DNA from 3 places in the Aeromonas enteropelogenes genome. Region 2 is predicted to be linked to each of the others. Evidence: predicted binding sites of a transcription regulator. Region 2 holds the regulator's gene; each other region holds the start of a gene.
The links. Region 2 encodes LexA, which represses DNA repair genes until DNA is damaged. Its sites were predicted from a motif close to ANCTGTNTNNNNANACAGNT; they were not measured.
Positions count from the first base shown of each region.

Region 1: hutI (imidazolonepropionase) is a predicted target of LexA. The motif match lies at 1,181-1,200, and genes of this name have one in related genera.
Region 3: LA321_RS14885 (DUF4250 domain-containing protein) is a predicted target of LexA. The motif match lies at 880-899, and genes of this name have one in related genera.

Region 1 is NZ_CP083625.1:1,724,940-1,727,208, forward strand. Features, by position in the region: gene LA321_RS08135 (YjiH family protein) at 1-1,054, shown strand, start outside; gene hutI (imidazolonepropionase) at 1,211-2,269, shown strand, end outside.
Region 2 is NZ_CP083625.1:1,244,398-1,246,666, reverse strand. Features, by position in the region: gene plsB (glycerol-3-phosphate 1-O-acyltransferase PlsB) at 1-675, opposite strand, end outside; gene lexA (transcriptional repressor LexA) at 881-1,504, shown strand; gene LA321_RS05860 (hypothetical protein) at 1,866-2,162, shown strand; gene mgtE (magnesium transporter) at 2,223-2,269, opposite strand, start outside.
Region 3 is NZ_CP083625.1:3,182,702-3,184,970, forward strand. Features, by position in the region: gene LA321_RS14875 (YcgN family cysteine cluster protein) at 1-130, opposite strand, end outside; gene LA321_RS14880 (cell division inhibitor) at 370-855, opposite strand; gene LA321_RS14885 (DUF4250 domain-containing protein) at 1,085-1,282, shown strand; gene LA321_RS14890 (glycogen/starch/alpha-glucan phosphorylase) at 1,655-2,269, shown strand, end outside.

The sequences.
Region 1 (2,269 bases), 480 kb from region 2:
GTTCAAGCTGCTCGGCCTCGCGCTGGCGCTGCTCTACGTGACAGGCACGGGGCCCGCCTGGCTGATGACGCCGGATCGTCTGCCCTTCCTGTTTGACAAGCTGGCCCTGTCGGTTGGCCTCATAGTGCCGCTCGGCGCCATGTTGCTCACCTTCCTGCTCGGTTTCGGCCTGCTCGAGTTCATCGGAGTGCTGATGCAGCCGGTGATGCGCCCCCTGTGGCGCACCCCGGGCCACTCGGCCATTGACGCGGTGGCCTCCTTTGTCGGCAGCTACTCGGTGGGCCTGCTCATCACGGATCGGGTGTTTGCCGCCGGCAAGTACTCGGTGCGCGAGGCGGCCATCGTCGCCACCGGTTTCTCCACCGTCTCGGCCGCCTTCATGATCATTGTGGCCAAGACGCTCGGCCTGATGGAACACTGGAACTTCTACTTCTGGTCGACCCTGGTCATCACCTTCCTCATCACCGCCATCCTGGCCCGGGTGCCGCCCATCAGCCGGCTGGATGACGCGGGGGAGGCCGAGGTGCCCCTGCCGGATGGCGTCAATCGCTGGCAGATGGCGCTTGCCACCGGGCTGGCCCAGACCCGCGGTGCCGACCCCATCGGCCGCCAGCTGCTCGACAACCTGCGCGACGGCATCCGGATGGCGGCGGCCGTGGTGCCCACCATCCTCTCGGTGGGGCTGCTTGGCCTGCTGCTCGCCAAGTACACCCCCCTGTTCGACGTCATCGGCTGGCTGCTCTGGCCGCTGACCTGGCTGCTGCAGCTGGGGGAGCCCCTGGAGACGGCGCGGGCCCTCGCCGCCGGCCTGGCCGAGATGTTCCTGCCGGCCATCCTGCTCAAGGAGGCAGATCTGCTGACCCGCTATGTGGCCGCCGTGGTGTCGGTGAGCACTGTATTGTTCTTCTCCGCCTCCATCCCCTGCATCCTGGCCACTCGCATCCCCATCGGAGTGGGGCAGTTGCTGGTCATTTGGTTGCAGCGCACTCTGCTCGGCATCCTGCTGGCTGCGCTGGCCGGCCGACTTGGCCTTGCTCTGGGCTGGATAGGTTAATTGTATATACAAAATAGCACGCTCGTTTTGCCCGCCTTACGCGGGCTTTTTTCTTTTAAGGCCTTGTGTTAAGCCTGTTACAGAAATGTGATGAGGGATCTTCCCTTTTCACCCACGATCGACTATACATATTTGTATATACATTTGGAGTCTGGCATGAACAAGGAACTGTTGGCCTGCGATCGGGTCTGGATCAACCTCATCCCCGCTACCATGAGCGATGGCTATGGCCTCCTGGCCTCCCACGCCCTCGGCGTGAAAGCGGGCCGGATCCACGCCCTGATCCCCATGAGCGAGCTGACCGGGCCCTTCCCCGAGAGCTGGCAGGATATGAAGGGCCGCCTGGCGACCCCGGGTCTTATCGACTGCCACACCCACCTCATCTATGCCGGCAGCCGCGCCGCCGAGTTCGAGCAGCGGCTGCAGGGGGTCCCCTACAGTGAGATCGCCCGCCAGGGTGGCGGCATCCTCAGCACGGTGCGTGCCACCCGTGCGGCCAGCGAGGAGGAGCTGTTCACGCTTGCTGCCGCCCGGCTCAAGAGCCTGCTGCGCGAAGGGGTCACCACGGTCGAGATCAAGTCCGGCTATGGCCTGACCCTGGAAGACGAGCTCAAGATGTTACGGGTCGCGCGCCGCCTTGGCCGCGCCCTGCCGGTGCGGGTACGCACCACCTTGCTGGCGGCCCACGCCGTGCCGCCCGAGTTCGACGCGGATGGCTGGGTCGATCTCATCTGCGACCAGCTGATCCCGATCGCCGCCGCCGAGGGGTTGGCCGACGCGGTCGACGTCTTCTGCGAGGGGATCGCCTTCAACTTGGCCCAGTGCGAGCGAGTCTTCTCCGCCGCCCGTGCCCACGGCCTGCCGGTCAAGGGGCACATGGAGCAGCTCTCCAACCTGGGCGGCAGCGCGCTCGCCGCCCGCTACCGCGCTCTCTCGGTGGATCACCTGGAACACCTGGATGCCGCCGGCATCGCCGCCCTGGCCGAGAGCGGCACGGTGGCGGTACTGCTGCCTGGCGCCTTCTACTTCCTGCGCGACACCACACTGCCGCCGGTACAGGCGCTGCGCGAGGCCGGCGTGCCCATCGCGGTCGCCTCCGACATCAACCCCGGCACCTCGCCGCTGGTCTCCCTGCGTCTGGCCATGAACATGGCCTGCACCCTGTTTCGTCTCACCCCGGAGGAGGCGCTGTGCGGCGTCACCCGTCACGGCGCC
Region 2 (2,269 bases):
CAGCAGTTGTTTGAACAGCAGGTTGCGGTTGGGCAGTTTCGGTCCGGTGGCCGCCAGCTGCTGGCGGCTGAAGTGGGTACGAGCGACCCGCGCCAGCTTGTGGGCGATGGCCTCGTCGGTACCGTGTTTGTCCGCCATGTAGCGCAGGGAGAGGGGCGGGGAGAAGCGCACCAGGTTTTCGCGACCCTTGAGGATCACGATGAGTGCCTTCTTGAGCCGGTTCGGCGCCAGACTGCTGATGATGTTGAGCCCGGAGGCCTCTTCTCCCTCCCGGCCCGGGGCACGGCCCCAGAACAGGGTGACGGGCACTACCTGGATATCCAGCGCCGGATCCTGCTTGTGCAGATCCAGCAGCTGGTGGAACTCCTGCAGGAAGGGAAGCGGCTTGCTGCGCTTGCCGAAGAGGGGAGGCGGACGATCCAGACAGACATAGCGCGGCAGCAGCTGGCCGTTCAGTTCCAGCGGCGTAAAGGGGCCCGGCAGACCGAGATCCTCGCAGCACTGCTGCAGGGTCATCAGGTCGGTGATCGAGCTGGTTTTCAGGGCGTAGACGATGGGTCTGGCCGGATCCAGCTTGAGTTCTGTGATGGGATTTTCCGGCAGGCTTTTGTGATTGACCAAGCCGCTGACCGGCCATTGCAAGATGGCTCTGGAAATCTTCTGTCCTGGGGACATGTGCGTCTGCTCTCCAAAAAAATGCGGCGTGAGCATAGCAAATCACCGGCCCCTTGTCGCCGAGAGGTACGATGAGTTCAGTCGTGCGGGATCAAAACAGGGTGAAATTGCCGGTTGGTCGCGACAAATGTCAGCTGCGCCTTGCCTTGGCCACTGCACTGTATATACTGCCAGTGTGCTGTATAAAAAGACAGGTGCCAATTCTATGAAACCCCTTACCCCCCGCCAGGCCGAAGTGCTGGAGCTGATCAAGGTGAACATGAACGAGACCGGCATGCCGCCGACTCGCGCCGAGATTGCCCAGAAGCTTGGTTTCAAGTCGGCCAATGCGGCCGAAGAACATCTGAAGGCCCTGGCCAAAAAAGGGGTCATCGAGATCATGCCGGGCACGTCCCGCGGCATCCGTCTGCTGCTCGAAGAGGAAGAGGCGCTGGAAGAGAGCGGCCTGCCGCTGATCGGCAAGGTGGCTGCCGGTGAACCCATCCTGGCCCAGGAGCATATCGAGAGCCACTATCAGGTGGATCCCGCCCTGTTCCACCCGCGCGCCGACTTCCTGCTGCGGGTGCAAGGGATGAGCATGAAGAACATCGGCATCCTGGATGGCGACCTGCTGGCGGTGCACAAGACCCAGGAGGTGCGCAACGGCCAGGTGGTGGTGGCGCGGCTTGACGAGGATGTCACCGTCAAACGCTTCCAGCGCAAGGGCAGTCAGGTGTGGCTGCTGCCGGAGAACGAAGAGCTCTCCCCCATCGAAGTGGATCTCGCCAGCCAGCATCTCACCATCGAGGGGCTGGCGGTCGGAGTGATCCGCAACGCCGACTGGATGTAATCTCCTTTCTCGCCACACGGCCTCCTTCGGGAGGCCGTGTTGTTTCTGCGCCTCTTTCCTGCCAATTCAAGCAGATCCTGAACCTCGCCGTTTTTGTCCCCCGCGCCAGCCCGCAAACCGCCCGTTTCGGATATATGCTCAGATCAGGGCCAGACCGTCAGGGTCTGGCTGCTCCGCCCCACGGGGCGAGCGCCGCACAATGACAACCGCAAGCAGACCTTCACGGGATAGAAGGGGAGTGTCGCAGGGCCGGCCGGCACATAGGCCAGGGTCATCCTGATCTCACTCGAAGCAAGGCAGGACGTTGCCAGGGGATGAGTCGACGTACCTGAGTGACCTGTCAGTCAAGGAGGAGTGGCATATGGCATCGAACACGCCATGGGATTCGAAGCGCTGCGTACCGGCGCCTGAATCCTCCATCACCCGTTTTATCAAGGGAAACCGGATGACCTGGTTTTACGGACTCTGGCTTCATCACAAGGGGCCGCACTGGGCGCTCTGGCTCGGCTGCCCGAAGGAGAAAGTGGTGCGCCTGGTGCTGTTGTTCAAGCGGGGTCATGGTGCCCAGGCTGTCGACAGCGTCCGGCTGGCCCCGGTGGTGCCCATCGGTCGTGCCCTCGGCAAGGGGTGGCAGCAGGGGCGCAACGCCAGACCCTGAGCTGCGCCTGTCGCAGAAGTCGAGCATGACAAAGAAGGGAGCCGCCGGCTCCCTTCTTGTTTACAGCAGGAACAGGGTGGCCAGCCCCAGAAAGATGAAGAAGCCGC
Region 3 (2,269 bases), 1.9 Mb from region 2:
ATACCAGCTCTTCGGTGTCTTCATCGATAAGCTTGTTGAGGCAGCACTTGCCACAGCCGTCACAGAGGGATTCCCATTCTGACTCGGTCATCTGTTGCAGACTCTTGGTCTGCCAAAAAGGGGCTTGCATCATACTGCTCACTTAATACACCTGATAAAACGCGTGGTTATACCTCTTGTTACCTCACATTTCAAGGATGACGGCCCATTGCCAGTGGCATGTGTTTTCCAAGGGCAATGGCTGGCTCAAAATAACCTTGCTCTGATCCGCAAGTTGTTATCATCGGGCCCCATCTCCATCCTTACTGCTTCCATCATTTATGGCGATGACCTATCTCTTTGGCCGAGTCTCGCCATAGTCGGTTTTTGTCAGTGATTGAGGTAGATATCCTGTTCTGCATAGGCGACCTGTGGCTTGGCTGCTCTTGGCGTCACGTCGCCCAAATAACGGATGAATACGCCAGATTGCTGTTCCAGCCGTTGCAATTTGGCGTGATCCAGTTCGATCGTTTCGGGTAACCAGGTGAACACGGCAGCACAATGGCCAGAACCGAGGCTGCGCTCCAGCGTCTGCTGCCAGTTCTTGATCTTGGTGCTGTGCACAATCAAGACCCTGGCTGGATCAAGTCCCTGTTCCTGCAGATGGAGAGAAGCAGGGCGGCCTGGCGGGGCGATCAGCAGGATCCATCCCTTGGTAGGAATTGACTGCGTACCCAGTTCTTTGTGCAGCGGTTCATCAGACAAGAAAGACGCGCGAGCGTGAGTCGGTCCCGCTTTGCAAGCCGTTCTGGTTGGCCAGGGATTGCTCATGGTACGGGTCATTCCATAGAGAGGTGAGTGCTGGGGCTGGTTCATCTACGCATCCTGTATAAAAACTCAAGCTGTATGTGCATACAGTAGTTCTGTCCTGTGACTCTGACAAGGCATTTTTGCCAAAAAATGTGATGCCCTTGGCAGGATGGGAGAAAAAGATACTGATTTATCAGGAAAATTTTTTTAAAAGCAGTGGTCGTTTTTTATTCGATGGACAAATGGAATGGAACCGCCCATGGTTATACAGGGTTAATGCAGGGGAGGTGACGTCATGGATATCAGTACTTTGCAGCGTCTGGATGCCAACATCTTGTTGGGCATCATCAACGAAAAGCTGAGACTGGAGTGTGACGGGCTGGAAGAGTTGCTGGCTTATTACGACATGAGTGAGGAGCAACTGGCGAACAGGTTGGGCCAGATTGGGTATCACTATGATCCCTTGACCAACCAGTTCAAGGCTCATCCCTGAACAATGGGGGATATCGTGTTGGCTTCATATTACATTTTGGCGCATTGAAATCGCTTTCAATGCGCCATTTCATGGCTTATTTTCAAGGATTTTCAAGACTTGGCAACCTCTGAAAACCTATTCATATTTCATTATTTTTACGATTGCATTAACTTATTGATTTTTATGGTTTTGATTGATTTTTAAAAGAATTTTAAGGAAAGGGTTTTCATACTTTTATTGCGTTTCCCGTGGGGTAAAGTGTGACTTGCGTTAACTTTTAATTCAGCTGCTTTCGTTAGTATTCTCACGCCGGTAAATATTTGAGATAACAACAGCGCCGGACCCGTTAACCGGGATAACAATTTTATTTGTAACGAAGGAATATGGTTTATGGCTACCAAGAAGAAGACAGACCAGGATCTCCAACTGGATAAAGATCAGCTCAAGGCGAGTATCGTGCGTCACCTGCGTTCTACCTTGGGTACAAGCGAACAGAAAGCCTCTCCCGAAGCGTGGTGGAAAGCCACCGCTGCGGCCGTCAACGAACAGGTGTACGAGCGCCTGACCCGCACTCAGCAGACTCACTTCAAGAAAGACACTCGTGCGATTCACTATCTCTCTGCTGAATTCCTGATGGGGCGTTTGACCTCCAACAACCTGCATAACCTCTCCCTGTACAAGATCTGCGAAGAAGCGCTTGGCGAGCTGGGTCTGGAACTGACCGATCTCTGCGAGCAAGAGCCGGATATGGCCCTTGGCAATGGCGGCCTGGGTCGACTGGCTGCCTGCTTCATCGATTCGCTGGCGACCCTCAACTATCCGGCCGTTGGTTACGGCATTCACTATGAACACGGCCTGTTTCGGCAGGAGATCCAGGATGGTCGCCAGATTGAGCGTCCGGACTCCTGGCGCGAATATGGCAACCCTTGGGAGATCTGCCGCCCGGAATCGGTGCAGGAGATCCCGCTCTACGGCTACGTGGAAACCGTGTTTGGTGACAAGGGC